DNA from 2 places in the Pseudoalteromonas sp. JC3 genome. Region 1 is predicted to be linked to the other one. Evidence: riboswitches for the same ligand, from Rfam matches in the RefSeq annotation. Region 1 holds a riboswitch; the other holds the start of a gene.
The links. Region 1 has a riboswitch for cobalamin ahead of QSH61_RS16430 (TonB-dependent receptor domain-containing protein). Riboswitches for the same ligand answer to the same signal wherever they lie in the genome.

Region 1 (7,912 bases):
TCTTCAATCAATTTGAAGGGTGAAATATCATATTAGCTTCGTTAAAAATTTCTCATTTAGAACAACTAAATAGCAAAATTTTTGCCTTGCTACTAAAGCTATTTCCCCGCTTCAAAATAGCTCATTTACTTAATGCAATTGGTATAAATAGTTTTGTGGGAGGCGGTTTACCCGCCGAGAAGTTAAGTCTATTGTCGCGCTAGCTGCCAGCGCTTATTCACTTCCTCAAGTAACTGTTGATTAAACGGCACATCGATATTTTGCTTCGCTGCTAGCTCACAAATATACCCGCACATGGCGTCAATTTCTGTGCGTCTGTTATTCGCGATATCCTGATTCATTGAAGAGCGATTGTTTGCAGTTTGCGCCATTACGGTGTAAGCAAGCGTGACTAGCTCGCTAAGCGCTAAGTTCACGCCTGTACTTGTGGCCACAAGTTGTACTTCATTCATTAAATTAAGGATTTGGGCCGCGTATTTGGGCTGTCTTAGCTGACCATTTGCGACTTGTTCCAATGCACTTAACGGGTTAATGGCAATATTAACCGCCAGCTTTTTCCAAAGTGTTGGCATGATGTCAAACGTGGTTTGAGCATTGTCAAATGTGCTAAACAGTTGCGAGAATACGCGCTGGTAGTGGCATTCAGCTGGTAAATTTAACGGCCCAAACCAAGTTGCACCTTGTCCTGTATGATGCACAGTGTCTGCGACTTTATAGCCTGCGATGGATGTGCTTAAGAAGTAGGCTGATTGTGTTTTATCAAGCGCTGCTAACTCACCAGACCAATCTACCATGCCATTATGACTAAGGATTAGCGTTGCATTTTTTGAAAGTGTAGGGCGAAGCGCTCGGAGTGCTTCGATGACCTGATATGCTTTAACGGGAATGATTAGCGTATCTATACTGCTGGCAGGGAGTTCTGCAAGTGTTTTGGTGCTGCATGGGATGGTTTGTTGAATACTTGCTGTTTGATAGCGATAAGTCGCCGCGCGTTTATTTCGAGTGATCAGCGTAATTTGATGAGATTGACTAAGGTGCTGGGCGAGCAGTAATCCTATCGCCCCTTCACCTAAAATATGTATATTAGCCATGTTTTCTGTTGCGCCAACTTGCCCAAATATAAAATAGAACAAAATAACTGACCGCACCGGCTAAATCAGCGAAAAAATCAGCGGTAGATGCTTGGCGATACGGTAATGAATGTTGCATCCACTCAATTCCTGCACCATACAAGGACAGCAGTACTATGTGTGTCCATACTTTCACTTTAAAAGCATGGTGAGAGATAAACGCAAGCACAAAAAATACACCAAAATGCGCCACTTTATCGATATTTGGGAACAGCTTTGGAGACAAGCTAATTTCCTTTGCGAATAGCACCGTACATATAATTAAAGAGATAATCAAAAGAGCTTTATAAACGCGCCGTGTCACAATACATCCTACTTCTGTATGACTAAGCGAGCAGTATACCATCGAAAACTGTCCATTGGGTGAACATCCTAATACGCTGTTTAAAAACTTAAAGTAACTCAAATTAAGCATAAACTGCTATAATCGAGCCAAAATGACTTTAGGAGAGAAGCATGCCTTCATTTGATATTGTATCTGAAATTGATATGACAGAAGCAAAAAATACTGTAGACAACGCGGTTCGCGAGCTTGATACGCGGTTTGATTTTCGTGGCGTAGATGCATCAATCGAGCTTAACGGTGAAATGATCAACCTTAAAGCGGAAGCAGAACAGCAAGTTATGCAGTTGTTCGATATGTTAGTGGGTAAAGCGGCAAAGCGTGGCCTTGATGTGGCAAGCTTTGAGCTAAAAGACATTGAACGTTCAGGCAAATACGTATCGCGCAAGGTGGCGTTAAAACAAGGCATCGACAAAGAGATGGCGAAAAAACTGGTTAAGCTTATTAAAGACTCAAAAGTTAAAGTTCAAGCATCAATTCAAGGCGATACGGTGCGTGTAACGGGTAAAAAGCGTGACGATTTGCAAGAAACGATGCAATTGATTCGTACCGGTGAGCTTGGCCAACCATTTCAATTCAAAAACTTCCGCGACTAATTACGCTTTACTCCATTCCAAAAGTGCATAGATTGCACTTTTGGATTTCTAGACGTCCATTGACAATCATTCCGAAACCCAAGACAATAGCCTCGCATTTTCAAGGTGCTGTACACAACCTAGTGTGGTTGCTAAGTGTATAGATAATCGGGAAACTGGTGCGAACACAAGGGAACATCTAATTGCGTGAATCAATAATAAATTGAGTAAGACAGTTTATTACACGTGATTAGCTTGGATCGGTTCTATGCCAGCGCTGCCCCCGCAACGGTAGAGTGAACTGCTAATCTGCAGATTTACTGAGCCCGGAGACCGGCCTTGAAACAGTCACTTTGTGTTCTTGTACGGTGGGTACAAGTTAGGGGAAACCATGTTAAATAAAACTGCTCTAAGCGCGGCGATAGCGACGGCGCTCTCTTTTTCAGCATTTGCGGATCAAAATGTTGAACATATCACTGTTACTGCCAATAAATTTGAACAATCTCTAGAAAGCGCACTGTCTGCCATTACGGTTATAGGTCGCGCTGAAATTGAAAAAAGCAATGTTCAAGATGTCGTATCGCTACTCGATAATGTCGCTGGTATTCAAGCTGTTAGAAACGGTGGCTTTGGCCAAAGCGTGAGTTTATTCCTACGCGGTAATGACGCTAAGCATACGCTAGTGTTAATCGATGGGGTTCGAGTGACGGATGCAAACTCCGGTGACAATTCGCTCACTAATTTACCACTTAATAGCATCGAAAGAATTGAGATCATTCGTGGTGCCAAAGCTGCGATTTATGGTTCAGATGCCATTGCTGGCGTGATTAACATTATTAGTCGCGAAGGGAATAACAATACTATCGCGTTTACGACTGGGAGTAACAATTACTCCAAGACCGAAGCGACGGTAAATTACAAAAAAGACAAGTTTAGTATTGCAGCTAATGCGGGTTACACTCATACCGATGGCTATGATGTGATTGAGAAAGACCCTGAAGCTGCAATCACAAAAAACCATGACCGTGATGGATATTATAACGGTAATGCCGGTTTAAATGTGCAGTATGGTGATGAAGAAAGTGGCATTTTTAGCTTACGTTCACAGTACAGTGAAGGTGAGGGGGAGTATGACTCTTTTGGTAGTGATGCTTACCGTTTCCATAACTACACCAATAAGTTGGCGTGGAAAAGACGTACTGATAAGTTTAGCCAAAGTGCGTCATACAGCTTAGGTAAGGAACAAAATGTTCAAATCGGTAATAGTGCTGACGATAACGCTTATGTCACCAAACGCAGCCAATTTGAATATCAGTCGCAATATAGTTTAACTGAAGCTTTGATCTTCACGGGTAACTTTACCTTTCTAAATGAAGATGTTGGTGATTCTACCGCCTCTTTTTCAGAGCCTGAGCGTGATAATTTATCTTTAGCACTCGGTGGGTTTTACAACGATGAAAATTGGCTGGCAGAGGTTGTACTGAGAACGGATGATTATGATTTTCATGGTCGTGCAAACACCTACACGGTTGCTGTCGGCAAGCAACTCATGGATGGCCTAAGTGTTAAGTTGAATCATGGTACTGCCTTTAGAGCACCTTCTTTATCACAGGCGTTTGTGATTGATAGTCCTTACTATTTACCTAACCCAAATATTAAGCCAGAAGAAGCTACTAATAACGAAATTATTGTTACATGGAGCGGCGAGAACTTCCGTGTGGAAGCTGCGGTATACGATAACCGTATTACCGATAAAATCGTTTATCAGCAAAATGATAAATGGAAATACATCCCTTACAATGTTCAGCGCGCTGACTTTGAAGGTGCTGATCTTTCTGTTGAAATTGAAGACAACTTTGGTATCGAGCATACGGTAAATGTGAGCTATGTGAGTGCTAAAGACGCAGATACCGATAAGCAATTACAGCGCAGAGCGAGACGCACCTTAACTTATTCAGTCAGTAAAGAGTGGGAAAATGTCGACGCAACACTGACCTTAGTCCATAGAGGTAATCGCGACGATAAAGTATGGGGAGCTGAAGGTGCATATACAGTGACTTTACCGTCATATACGCTGTTTAACTTAGCTGCTAACTATACGTTTTTCGACGGATTCAAGTTAAATGGCCGTATTGAAAACTTAACCGATAAGCGTTATTTCAATGCCACAGCGGGCGAAGCAAAAGATGGCTCTTTACTGGGCTATAAGCCACTAGGTAGACAAGCCTACGTTGGTGTGAGCTACAGCTTCTAATACGTTAAAAGCTTTTCAATACCCAGAGTGATCCATCGTGAGTAATGGATCACTTTTCTTATTTATCATTTAGTTGCATTACATTTGTAACTGGTGTTCTGCCTTATGTGTGGTTGATAATAGATTTGATTTGTATTATTACTACCTTAAGGAAAAGAACATGAAGTCACTATTATTTGGGTTACTCACGCTTGGGATTGTCACATCAGCGCAAGCTTCGCTACCTGAAAACCAGCTTGAACCTCAATTTTCAACACAATCAATGGCGGGCGATTTCGCTTGGTTTAACGCGCCATCGCAAACCTGTAGTCGGATCCGCAGCATGATGTACTATCGTCACCCCGGCAACGATCACCTAACGCCTATATCTGTGCCTGTGATTTATACCGGTGGCGAGTGTTGGTCTACTGGCAGGACAACATCTAGCCAAGGTCCAAAGGAAATGTATACGCAGGTTTCAGATATTATTCATCAGCAATTTTCGAATGTGGAACATAACTACAAAGAGTTGACGACCGATATCGTCAACAATATTGCCGCACAATCTAGTTCAAATAAAGTGAGCCACACGACTAGCCTCTACGGCACTATGCATATGAAAATCGCAGGTAGAGTTGATGCGCAAAATAAAGTACCTGTGTTGATCGATGGTTTCGATTTGAAGTCTTACGCTAAGTTCCGTAAGAAGCAGCTTGGGATGAATATTTATATCCATGTCTATATTAACAACGAAAATGTCACCATCAAAGGTAAGTATGATGTACGTACCCAGCAGCTTGAGTTAGATCCTTTAATTTCTAGCTTTAAGCCTGTGGTGACGACAAAAGTAGAGCTGCCGTGGATCCTCGATTTGATAGATACCTTGACTCCGGGGATTTTTGACAAGCTTTATACTGAATTTAGCCGTATTGTGATTGATGTGTTTGAATTCTTAGGTGTGGATATGAGCGAAGATATTCCGCAGGTCATTAAACACAATGCCCAGTTAATCAATTCAGGTGTTGTTCCGCTTAAAGGCTTAGATACCTTAAGACCTGGTGATACTGCGAATTTAGAAATGGAAGTAACGCGTGGGCATTTGCGGATTAAAGATGGCCGCACTAGTTTTTATGTATTTGCTATACCTATGTTGCCGTAAGGCGTAAGCCGAACGCAATCTATTGCGTTCGGCACACAAGTTTAGTGCTTTAAATTTGCCGCAAAATAGCTTTCAAATTTTGCAATTTTAGGGGCAATCATCACACTGCAATAGCCTTGGTTTGGGTTTTCAGTGTAATAATCTTGGTGATAGTGCTCAGCAGGATAAAATTCAGGCGCTGGGCTAACTTCAGTCACTATTTTTTCACTTAACTGGCTTTGAAGCTGCGCAATACAATCTTGAGTTTGCTGCTGTTGCTGCTGGTCATGATAAAACACCACACTACGGTACTGAGTACCAATGTCGTTGCCTTGGCGGTTCAACTGCGTTGGATCATGCAGAGTAAAAAACATATTAAGCAAAGTATCAAAGCTGACAATATCGGCATCAAATTGCAGTTGGACTACCTCAGCATGGCCACTGTCTCCCCGACATATCATTTGATAGGTGGGATTATCTGTGTGGCCACCTGCGTAACCTGATTGCACTGACTCAACGCCATTGACGCGGCGAAATGCCGCATCAATACACCAAAAACAACCACCACCAAAAGTTGCTGTTTGTAAAGTTGCCATTATACCTCCTGCTCAGGATGTTGTTGCGACTGCTCCTCAAGACGTTTTGTCGTCTCTTCTGGAGATTGCGTCTTCTTAGCTAGTAAAGTATAGGCGGTTGGGATAACAAACAAGGTTAAAATGGTGGCAACACTGACACCGGCAAAAATCACGACACCGATCACCATGCGGCTTTCGAATCCTGGGCCTGTTGCAAACACAAGCGGGATGGAGCTCATCACGGTTGTTAGCGAGGTCATGATAATAGGTCTTAATCGCTGCGCTGCAGCATCGACAATGGCTTGTTCGAAGGCAATGCCTTTGTCACGCAATTGGTTAGCAAATTCCACGATTAAGATACCGTTTTTGGCGCTAAGGCCAATCAACATGACAATACCAATTTGGCTATAAATATTTAGCGTGCTGTCGGTGATAAATAATCCATACATCGCACCGACTAAGCCCAGCGGTACGGTGAGCATGATAACCAGTGGATGGACAAAGCTTTCAAACTGTGCGGCTAATACCAAGAAAGTAACGGTGAGCGCCAGAATAAACACATAGGTCATTGCTGATGCACCTTCATAAAACAGCTGTGATTCGCCTTTGTAGTCGATGGCGCCGTCGATATCATTCTCTTCGGCGGCAACTTTATTTAAAAAGTCGAGGGCTTGCTCCAGTGTATAGTCGCCAGCGAGGTTTGCCGTGATAGTGATTGCGCGCATACGGTTGTAGCGGTTTAATCGAGAAGCTGTGGCTTCTTCTTTTATGGTGATCAAACTGTCTAATGGCACGAGCTCATCGCTACGAGATTTCACATAAATATCAGAAATATTATCTGGGGCAGAGAAGTCGGCTTTGGTGCCTTTTAAGATCACATCGTATTCTTCACCGCGGTCAATAAAGGTGGTAACACGACGTTGTCCCAGCATGGTTTCTAGCGTTTGGCCTATAGCACTTACCGACACGCCTAAGTCTGCAGCTTTGGTTTTATCAATGCTTATCAAAAACTGTGGGAAGGTTTCTTTGTAATCGTGATCGAGACGAACCAGTCCTTTATTTTCTCGTGCGCGTTCTAGAATGCGATCGCGCCATGCAGCTAACTCATCGTAGTCGTTACCTTGCAGTACAAACTCAATAGGGCGTGAGTTACCGCCGCCGCCAATACCACGGCGCATAATAGCGAAGGCGCGAATATCTGTAACATCTTGCATTTTACCGCTGATCTCATCCATGACTTCCCAAGTAGAGCGTTTTCGCTCATCCCAGTCTGGCATGCCGATAATAGCAACACCGCCTTGACCACCCCAACCAGGCACCCGAATAAGCACGCGGCTAAGTTCCTTTGAGTCTACATAAGGTAGTAGGCGCTCTTCAATTTTTGCCATATTTTGCGAGTTGTTTTCGTAGCTTGCCCCTTCTGGGCCATTCATCATAACGAAGAAAGTACCGCGGTCTTCTTTTGGTGTCAGTTCAGACGGGATCTGTTTAAACAGGCTGTAGCTGGTAAAACCCGCCAGTGCCAACATCACGATCAGGCTGTATTTGCGCGATAAGTTGTCTTGTAAAACACGGCGATATCCTTGTTCTAGTCGTCCAAATTGACGGTCCATCCACTGACTAAAGCGGTTTTCTTTATTGCTGGGCTTTAATACTTTGGAGCAAAGGGCAGGAGATAAGGTCAACGCGGTAATACTGGAAAACAGCACCGCAGCACTTACTGCAAAGGCAAATTCGGTAAATAGGGCACCAATACGACCATCCATAAAGACTAAGGGAATAAACACGGCAACCAAAACCAGCGTTGTGGCAATGATGGCAAAGCCTACTTCTCGCGCGCCACGGTATGCCGCCAGTAACTTGGGTTCGCCAAGCTCGATGCGGCGGTAGATATTTTCTAGCATTACAATGGCGTCAT
Region 2 (7,912 bases), 470 kb from region 1:
AGCAAGTTACGCTTTTTTATCTCGATTTTTTATTATTTCGTTTTTATTCGTTTTTTTAACAGGGTGCCAAGACGCCAAACCTGAAGCCAAGGAAATTGTGCTGTCTGGTAAAACCATGGGTACGACTTACAACATCAAGGTATTCTCCGGCGAAAAGCCGCTCGAACAAGCGCAGTTACATGAGGAGGTTGAGCAGGCATTAAAGGTTGTTAATCAATCTATGTCCACCTATATCCCAGATTCTGAGATTAACCAGTTTAACCGTTTAGCCGCAAATACCGTTATGCCTATCAGTGAAGACTTTCGCTTGGTAGTTGCTGAATCTATCCGCCTTGGAAAGTCGACCAAAACGCTTGATGTTACGATGGGACCGCTTATCGATTTGTGGGGATTTGGTCCTGACAAAAGACCAACAATGCGTCCGTCACAGGTCGAGTTAGACGATATGCGCACTCGTATCGGTGTTGATAAGCTTATTTTAAATGACCGTGGTCTTGCGAAAACAGTTACGGGGCTGGAATTATCATTTTCTGCAACCGCTAAAGGCTATGGCATAGATAAGGTGGCTGAGGTGATTGAGAGTCATGATATTCATGACTATATGGTAGAAATCGGTGGCGAGCTTCGCGTTTCTGGCAAGAAGCCGGATGGAGAGTGGCGTATTGCTATCGAGAAACCCGATGCGCCTGTTGGTCAACGCCAAATTCATCGCGTGATAGAGCCTGGCAAAAATGGCATTGCAACTTCAGGTGACTACCGTATTTTTTATGAAATGGATGGTGAAACCTTTACACACCTTATTGACCCTACAACGGGTCGCCCAGTTAAACATGAGCTGGTGTCGGTAACGGTACTACATCCATCTGCGATGACGGCTGATGGCCTAGCGACAGCATTGACTGTGATGGGCACGGAGCGTGCAAAGGCGTATGCCACTGAGCATCAACTCCCCGTGTATTTGATGTATAAAAGTCCTGAAGGGATCAAGAGTTACGCGAGTGAAGCATTTCAGCCGTACTTGAATTAAGCTGTACAACACCCCATAATTTAATTGTGAGTGACGCCATGAAAGCGTATAATTTGCGCGTCGTCACTCAATTCAATGTAGCAATAAAAGGGGCTAGATAATGTCTTTATTCCTCCTTACTTTCGGTTTACTTATGCTTATCGCTGTTGCGATGGCAGTAGGCGTTATCGTACAAAAGAAATCCATGGCCAGTAGTTGTGGTGGTTTGGGCTCAATGGGCATTGACAAAATTTGTGATTGCGACGATCCATGCGACAAACGCAAAAAGCGGTTAGCAAAAGAAGAGATGTGGAAAGAAAACCAGATCCTATAACCGTAGAATGGTATTAATTGAAAACGCAAGCTTAGCTTGCGTTTTTGCTTTTTGGGTAACAAATCTCAGGTTAAGTAAAAATGCAGCGGCAGCTATATTTTGTTCGTCATGGTGAAACGACCCTATCAGGCCATTTACTTGGAGTGACAGATCCCGAACTCAGTAGTACTGGTGCTCAGCAATTGCTGCAATCGTTAACGAGCCTAAGTGGCCTACAGGGTATTATTAGCTCTCCAAGGAAGCGCTGCCTGAATACAGCCACAGCCTTTGCAAAGCAGTATCAACTCCCCGTTGAGGTGGAGCCAAATCTCGCCGAATTTGATTTTGGATTATGGGATGGACAACCTTATGATACGCTTTGGCGAGAAACCCAATTTCCAAGTATTGGTGACTTTTGGCAAAACCCTTGGCTGCACACGCCTCCTGAGGGCGAGTCTATGTATGATTTTCATCATCGGGTCGCCACGTGGTGGCACAGTATTTTGGCGTCGCCAAGTGAAGAGTGTACCGCCGTCGTAGCGCATGCCGGAGTAATAAAAGCGCTTGTAGCACTTATTCTTGACCTATCGCCTGAGCTTACTGCATACCAATCGAAGATAGATATTCCTTATGCGGGTATAGTAAAAGTTGAGGTGTTTTACGACAGCAGCCAAACTGCTTGGCCAAAAGTTGTATTTTAGACGTCTAGACTTCATAATATTGCAAATTTCGTGATAGGCAGATATTGGGAATGAGGTGTGAGTCCTCAACTGTCCCCGCAACTGTAAGTGTATGAGTGTTACCTCTTGCATAAGTCAGATACCAAGGCCTATCTATATACTTAAGCGGGCAGACTTAAGTCAAAGTTGTCGCTTGTCTATAAGCTACTACTTTGCCGTGCCCAATCAGAGGTGCTATGGCAGTTACTCCACAGTTTCAAGTCGATAAACTTAGCGTGCAGCTTGGTGGTAAAGCCATCTTAAAGGCACTCAGCTTTGCTATTAATTCGGGTGAATTTATTGGTTTGCTCGGACCGAATGGTGCTGGAAAGTCGACTTTGCTGCGCACTTTATATCAATACACAGCGCCAAGTTCTGGGTCGCTACTTTTCAATGGTAAGCCGCTAGCTAGTTATGGACGTAAAGCCTACGCGAGACATGTTGCTGTGGTGCTACAAGAGATCCCCGCTGAGTTTACTCTGCCATTATTTGATATGGTATTGATGGGGCTAACACCGAACAAATCACTGCTCGCGACAACGACGGCTGCTGAAAAACAGGCAATCTTACATGCCATTGAGCAGGTTGGATTGAGCCATAAATTAGAGCAATGTTTTAGCTCCTTGTCTGGTGGGGAGAAGCAAAGGGCAATGATCGCACGTGCCATGGTGCAAGCGCCTCAAGTATTGATAATGGATGAGCCCACCAGCCATTTGGACATTAAATATCAAATCCAAATTATGGAGCTGGCCAAACAGCTTGGTGTTACTATCATTGCGTCTTTTCACGACTTAAATTTGGCTAGCGCCTTGTGCGACCGCTTATTAGTATTAAATAACGGTGAGCTTGTTGCAGATGGGTCGCCACTTGAAGTCATTACCGAAAGCCTATTAAGCCAAGTTTTTGGGGTATGTGCAGAGGTTTCTACTGTCCGTCATCCGCCAAATAACAGTGAGATCCCACATATACGCTTTCATTACGGGTATCAATTATGATTGCCGCAAAGCGGATCGCGTTGATATCGATACTGCTATTGGCCTTGTGCTGTTTTAGCATGCTGATGGCACTTAAGATCGGTGCGATTGATTTATCTTGGCATACGGTTATACAAGCGATTATTAATTTCGATCCCAGCGTACTTCAACAACGGGTGGTAGTTGAGCTTCGTCTGCCACGGACGTTACTGGCGATGAGTGCGGGAGCAGGACTGGCGATAGCGGGTCTTATTTTACAAACCGTGACGCGTAACCCTCTAGCTGATCCTTATTTATTTGGTATTTCTTCAGGTGCTTCATTCGGTGTGGTGGTGCTTATCGCGCTATTTGGTGCACAGTCTAGCCTAATGATGTCTGGGGCTGCATTTGTCGGAAGTTTGCTGTCTATCTTGCTGCTTTTATTTGTGGCAAAACGCAATGCACTACAGCAGGTAGAAACTATGCTCTTGGCGGGCGTCGCACTTTCTTTTCTGTTCAGTGCCTTTACTAGCTTGTTGCTCTATTGGAGTGACCCTCAAGCCATCAGTGCAATCTTGTTTTGGAATCTAGGCTCGTTTGCAAGGGCGAGCTGGCAATGGCTATGGCTTCCATGTTTGGTCGTGTTGCTGAGTTTTATCACGCTTTTAGTGATGCGTCGGCCGCTCAACGCCTTGTTACTCGGAGATGAGAGCGCCACCACGCTTGGCGTGAATGTAGGACGAGTGCGAATAGGTATGTTGTTATTGAGCTCCTTACTCACCGCAGTACTTGTGGCTGCGTGCGGCGGAGTCGGATTTGTAGGCTTGATGATCCCGCATATCGTACGCTTTTTTATCTCGCAAGCAAAGGTCATTGGGCTTGTGGCCACCGCGCTTTGCGGTTCGCTTTTGATGCTATGGGTGGATGTATTGTCGCGCACGCTTATCGATAATCAGGAACTTCCTGTGGGGGTGATCACCGCCGCCATTGGCAGCGTGTTCTTCTTAGCATTGCTTATTTTCAAAAATCGCCGCTCTGGAGGCGTCGGAGTTACCCATGGTTAAACCGTTAGATACTCGCTTAGACACGCTTATTCAACAGCGCATCGACTTAAAAACCAAACCGCTAGGTGCGCTAGGTAAGCTTGAAGCTTTAGCTGTGCAGCTAGTACAGATCTTCTCACAAGGGCAGACGCAATTAGACATAGAGCAGTTAGCAATAACACGCCCTGCAATGTTTGTTTTTGCGGGCGACCATGGTATTGCAAGCCAAGGGGTTTCTATTGCGCCAAGCGAAGTGACTGGGCAAATGGTTGCAAACTTTGTGCAGGGCGGTGCTGCGATCAACGTCTTTTGTCGACAACTTGGTTGGCAGTTAACCGTAGTAGACTGTGGCACGTTAGTGCCATGCGAGCCTGCGCCGAATTTGCGCTCACAGCGACTTGGCGATATTACTCATGCTTTCCATAAACAGTCCGCGATGAGCGAAATGCAGCTCAAGCAAGGACTTGAATATGGAGAGCAAGTGGTGATGCCCGCTATTGAAGCGGGTAGCAACGTGATTGCTTTTGGTGAAATGGGGATTGGCAATACCAGTTCCGCAGCTGCAATTTTAGCGGCGCTTAGCGGGGCGAGTGTGGAATTATGTGTGGGGCGTGGTACAGGCATTGACGATGAAACGCTTTGCAAAAAACGGGCACTTATCAAACAGGCTCTAGAATATCATCAAGATAAGCTTGCGACGCCAGAACAAATTTTGCAGCGCTTGGGTGGCTTTGAAATTGTGCAAATGGTTGGTGCTATGCTGGCGGTTGCTCGTGCACAAAAAGTGATTATAGTGGATGGCTTCATCTCCACCGCAGCGGCTATGTTGGCAAGTAGAATAGCACCGCATAGTAAGCAATATATGGTGTTTGCTCACGGCTCTATGGAGCAAGGTCATAAGTTAATGTTAGAGCAGTTAAACGCTGAGCCATTACTACATTTAAATATGCGCTTGGGTGAGGGAACGGGCGCCGCTCTAGCGCTTCCATTATTACAAGCTGCGCTAGGCTTTTTTTGCGAAATGGCAAGCTTTGCCGATGCCTATGTTACGCAAGTGGTAGACGCATAATGCAGTGGCAACAAGAGTGGCGACTGTTTAAGCTTGCCGTGGTGTTTTTAACGCGGGTGCCAATTCGTTTGGATCCTGCCCCTTCATCTGATGAACTTAACGAAGTGAGTGGTTACTTTGCTTTAGTTGGTTTATTTGTTGGTAGCTTCTCGGCCATACTTGGCTATGTTGCCAGTAGTGGTGTATCGCCAATGTTTGGTGCCGTTGTCGTACTGGCTGCGAGTATTTTACTTACCGGGGCTTTTCACGAAGATGGTCTTGCCGATGTTTTTGACGGTTTTGGCGGTGGCTGGAGCCGTGAACAAAAGCTTGAGATCATGAAAGATAGCCGTCTTGGTACATACGGTAGTTGTGCGCTGATATTGCTGTTATTGGCCAAATTTTCGCTTTTGACCATGCTCTTTAATGACTTTGCTGTGACACTCGCTGCACTTATTTTAGCCCATAGCCTAAGTCGTGCCTTTGCGGTGTCTTTAATCGGTGCGCTTAACTATGTACAGGCTGATGAGCTGAGCAAAGTTAAGCCGGTAGCGAAACATATATCGAGTGCTGCGGCGACCCGCCTTACGCTCACTACCATTGCGATTTTAATTTTCTGTTGGCCATGGCTTGCGCTTTCACTGTTCGACTTGTTGATGCTGTGTACTTGCTTGTTTGTGCTAAGACTTGTGTGCATTAAATGGTTTAACGCTCAGCTTGGTGGTTACACCGGAGATTGTTTAGGGGCTGCGCAACAGCTTGCTGAGCTTGTTATTTTGCTTTTTATTGTGGGTCATCTCTAATGGCACAAATACAGTTAATACTGGGCGGTGCTCGCTCAGGCAAAAGTCGCTTGGCAGAGCAGCGCGCTATTCTATTGTTAGAGCAAGGTGCGGTGAACGAACTTTACTATGTTGCAACTGCAAAAGCCCAAGATGAAGAAATGAAAAGCCGAGTGTTTGCTCACCAGATGCAGCGTGATAGCCGCTGGCAGCTAGTGGAAGAGCCGTGGCATATTGATAAGCTTATTGCTACTGCACGCGAAGATGCGCTGTTACTTATCGATTGTTTGACCTTATGGCTGAGTTTTGGCTTATGCGAAATGGGTAAGGCCGCGACCATAGACAAAAAAGAACATGTGCTGGCGGCACTAGAAAGCTGTGCTGCCACTGTTATTTTGGTGAGTAACGAAGTGGGGCATGGGATAATTCCGCTTGGCGAGCTAAGCCGTGAGTTTGTTGATGAATCTGGTTGGCTCCATCAAGACATTGCTAAAGTGGCCGACAGAGTCGATTTTGTTATTGCAGGCTTGCCACAATGTTTAAAAGGTCAAGACGTATGAAAACCTTAATGGTACAGGGCACCACGTCTGATGCCGGTAAAAGTACACTGGTTGCGGGACTTTGCCGGGTGCTGCAACGAAGAGGCTTATCTGTTGCGCCTTTTAAGCCGCAAAATATGGCACTAAATAGTGCCGTCACACCTTGTGGCGGTGAAATTGGTCGGGCACAAGCACTCCAAGCCGAAGCCGCAAAAGTCCCGCTATCCACAGACTTTAATCCTATTTTGCTTAAGCCAAACTCTGACACTGGCGCACAAGTGATCATTCACGGCAAAGCCATTAGCAATATGGAAGCAGCCGCTTATCATGATTACAAAAAGGTAGCGATGGAGGCCGTACTTTCCTCACATCAACGCCTCAGCGAACAATTTGAGCTGTGCATAGTGGAAGGGGCGGGGAGCCCTGCTGAGATCAATCTGCGTGAAAATGACATTGCCAATATGGGGTTTGCCTGTGAAGTTGCATGCCCCGTGATCATTATCGCTGATATCGACAAAGGCGGGGTGTTCGCACACTTGGTTGGCACACTTGCGCTATTAAGTGACTATGAACAAAGCTTGGTTAAAGGGTTTGTGATCAATCGCTTTCGTGGTGATATTGCGTTATTGCAATCTGGACTTGACTGGCTCGAGCAAAAAACGGGTAAGCCTGTACTTGGGGTATTGCCCTATTTGCATGGCTTAGCGCTCGATGCAGAAGATGCGGTGACGGTGGACAATATTTGTGAACGGGGATCGTTAAGCGTCAGGGTTTTACTATTTCCTCATATTAGCAATCACACCGACTTTGACACCTTGCGCTTAAACCCTGAAGTGGATTTGCGTTATGTACGCTATCAAGAATCTATCGGTCCTTGTGACTTAATCATTCTGCCCGGCAGCAAAAATGTGTTGAGCGATTTAACCTTCTTACGCAAACAGGGTTGGGCAGAAGAAATCAAACGGCACCTGAGGTACGGTGGTAAGGTACTAGGTGTGTGTGGCGGTTTGCAAATGTTAGGTAAGTTCATCAGAGATCCAAATGCGGTGGAATCAACACTCGGTGAAGTCGCTGGGCTTGGTCTGGCTGACTTTGAGACCACACTCTCAGAGCAAAAAGTACTGACGCAAGTGTCTGGCATTTGCCAATTGGATGAGCAAAGTGCTGAAATTTGTGGTTACGAGATCCATGCGGGGATCTCTTCTGGAGCGGCACTAGAGGTGCCATTCTTGCGATTTAACACACATCCAAATAACAGTGTGCAGGACGGTTTTATCTCCCGAGATAATCAAATTGCAGCCACCTATTTACATGGTTTATTTGATACGGTCGCCGCCACACAGGCTATCTTGTCTTGGGCCGGTAGTAAGCAAGCGGGAACAGCCGCGATTGATTTAGCGAAGCACAGAGAGCAGCAAATTACGCGTCTTGCCGACAGCTGTGAAGCACATTTAGATTGGCAAAAATTGATGAAAATAATTGAGGAATAACATGAGCGAACAACAAGAT

Region 2: linked by a shared signal. The riboswitch ahead of QSH61_RS14295 (ABC transporter ATP-binding protein) and the one ahead of QSH61_RS16430 (TonB-dependent receptor domain-containing protein) in region 1 are both predicted to bind cobalamin.

The regions. Positions count from the first base shown of each region.
Region 1 is NZ_CP127855.1:3,765,439-3,773,350, reverse strand. Features, by position in the region: gene QSH61_RS16445 (ketopantoate reductase family protein) at 189-1,091, opposite strand; gene QSH61_RS16440 (VanZ family protein) at 1,084-1,434, opposite strand; gene QSH61_RS16435 (YajQ family cyclic di-GMP-binding protein) at 1,587-2,069, shown strand; cobalamin riboswitch at 2,156-2,404, shown strand; gene QSH61_RS16430 (TonB-dependent receptor domain-containing protein) at 2,440-4,302, shown strand; gene QSH61_RS16425 (hypothetical protein) at 4,463-5,440, shown strand; gene msrA (peptide-methionine (S)-S-oxide reductase MsrA) at 5,482-6,015, opposite strand; gene QSH61_RS16415 (efflux RND transporter permease subunit) at 6,015-7,912, opposite strand, start outside.
Region 2 is NZ_CP127855.1:3,297,275-3,305,186, reverse strand. Features, by position in the region: gene QSH61_RS14310 (FAD:protein FMN transferase) at 1-1,027, shown strand, start outside; gene nqrM ((Na+)-NQR maturation NqrM) at 1,128-1,340, shown strand; gene QSH61_RS14300 (histidine phosphatase family protein) at 1,421-2,020, shown strand; cobalamin riboswitch at 2,039-2,166, shown strand; gene QSH61_RS14295 (ABC transporter ATP-binding protein) at 2,236-3,033, shown strand; gene QSH61_RS14290 (FecCD family ABC transporter permease) at 3,030-4,055, shown strand; gene cobT (nicotinate-nucleotide--dimethylbenzimidazole phosphoribosyltransferase) at 4,048-5,103, shown strand; gene QSH61_RS14280 (adenosylcobinamide-GDP ribazoletransferase) at 5,103-5,885, shown strand; gene cobU (bifunctional adenosylcobinamide kinase/adenosylcobinamide-phosphate guanylyltransferase) at 5,885-6,424, shown strand; gene QSH61_RS14270 (cobyric acid synthase) at 6,421-7,893, shown strand; gene cobO (cob(I)yrinic acid a,c-diamide adenosyltransferase) at 7,895-7,912, shown strand, end outside.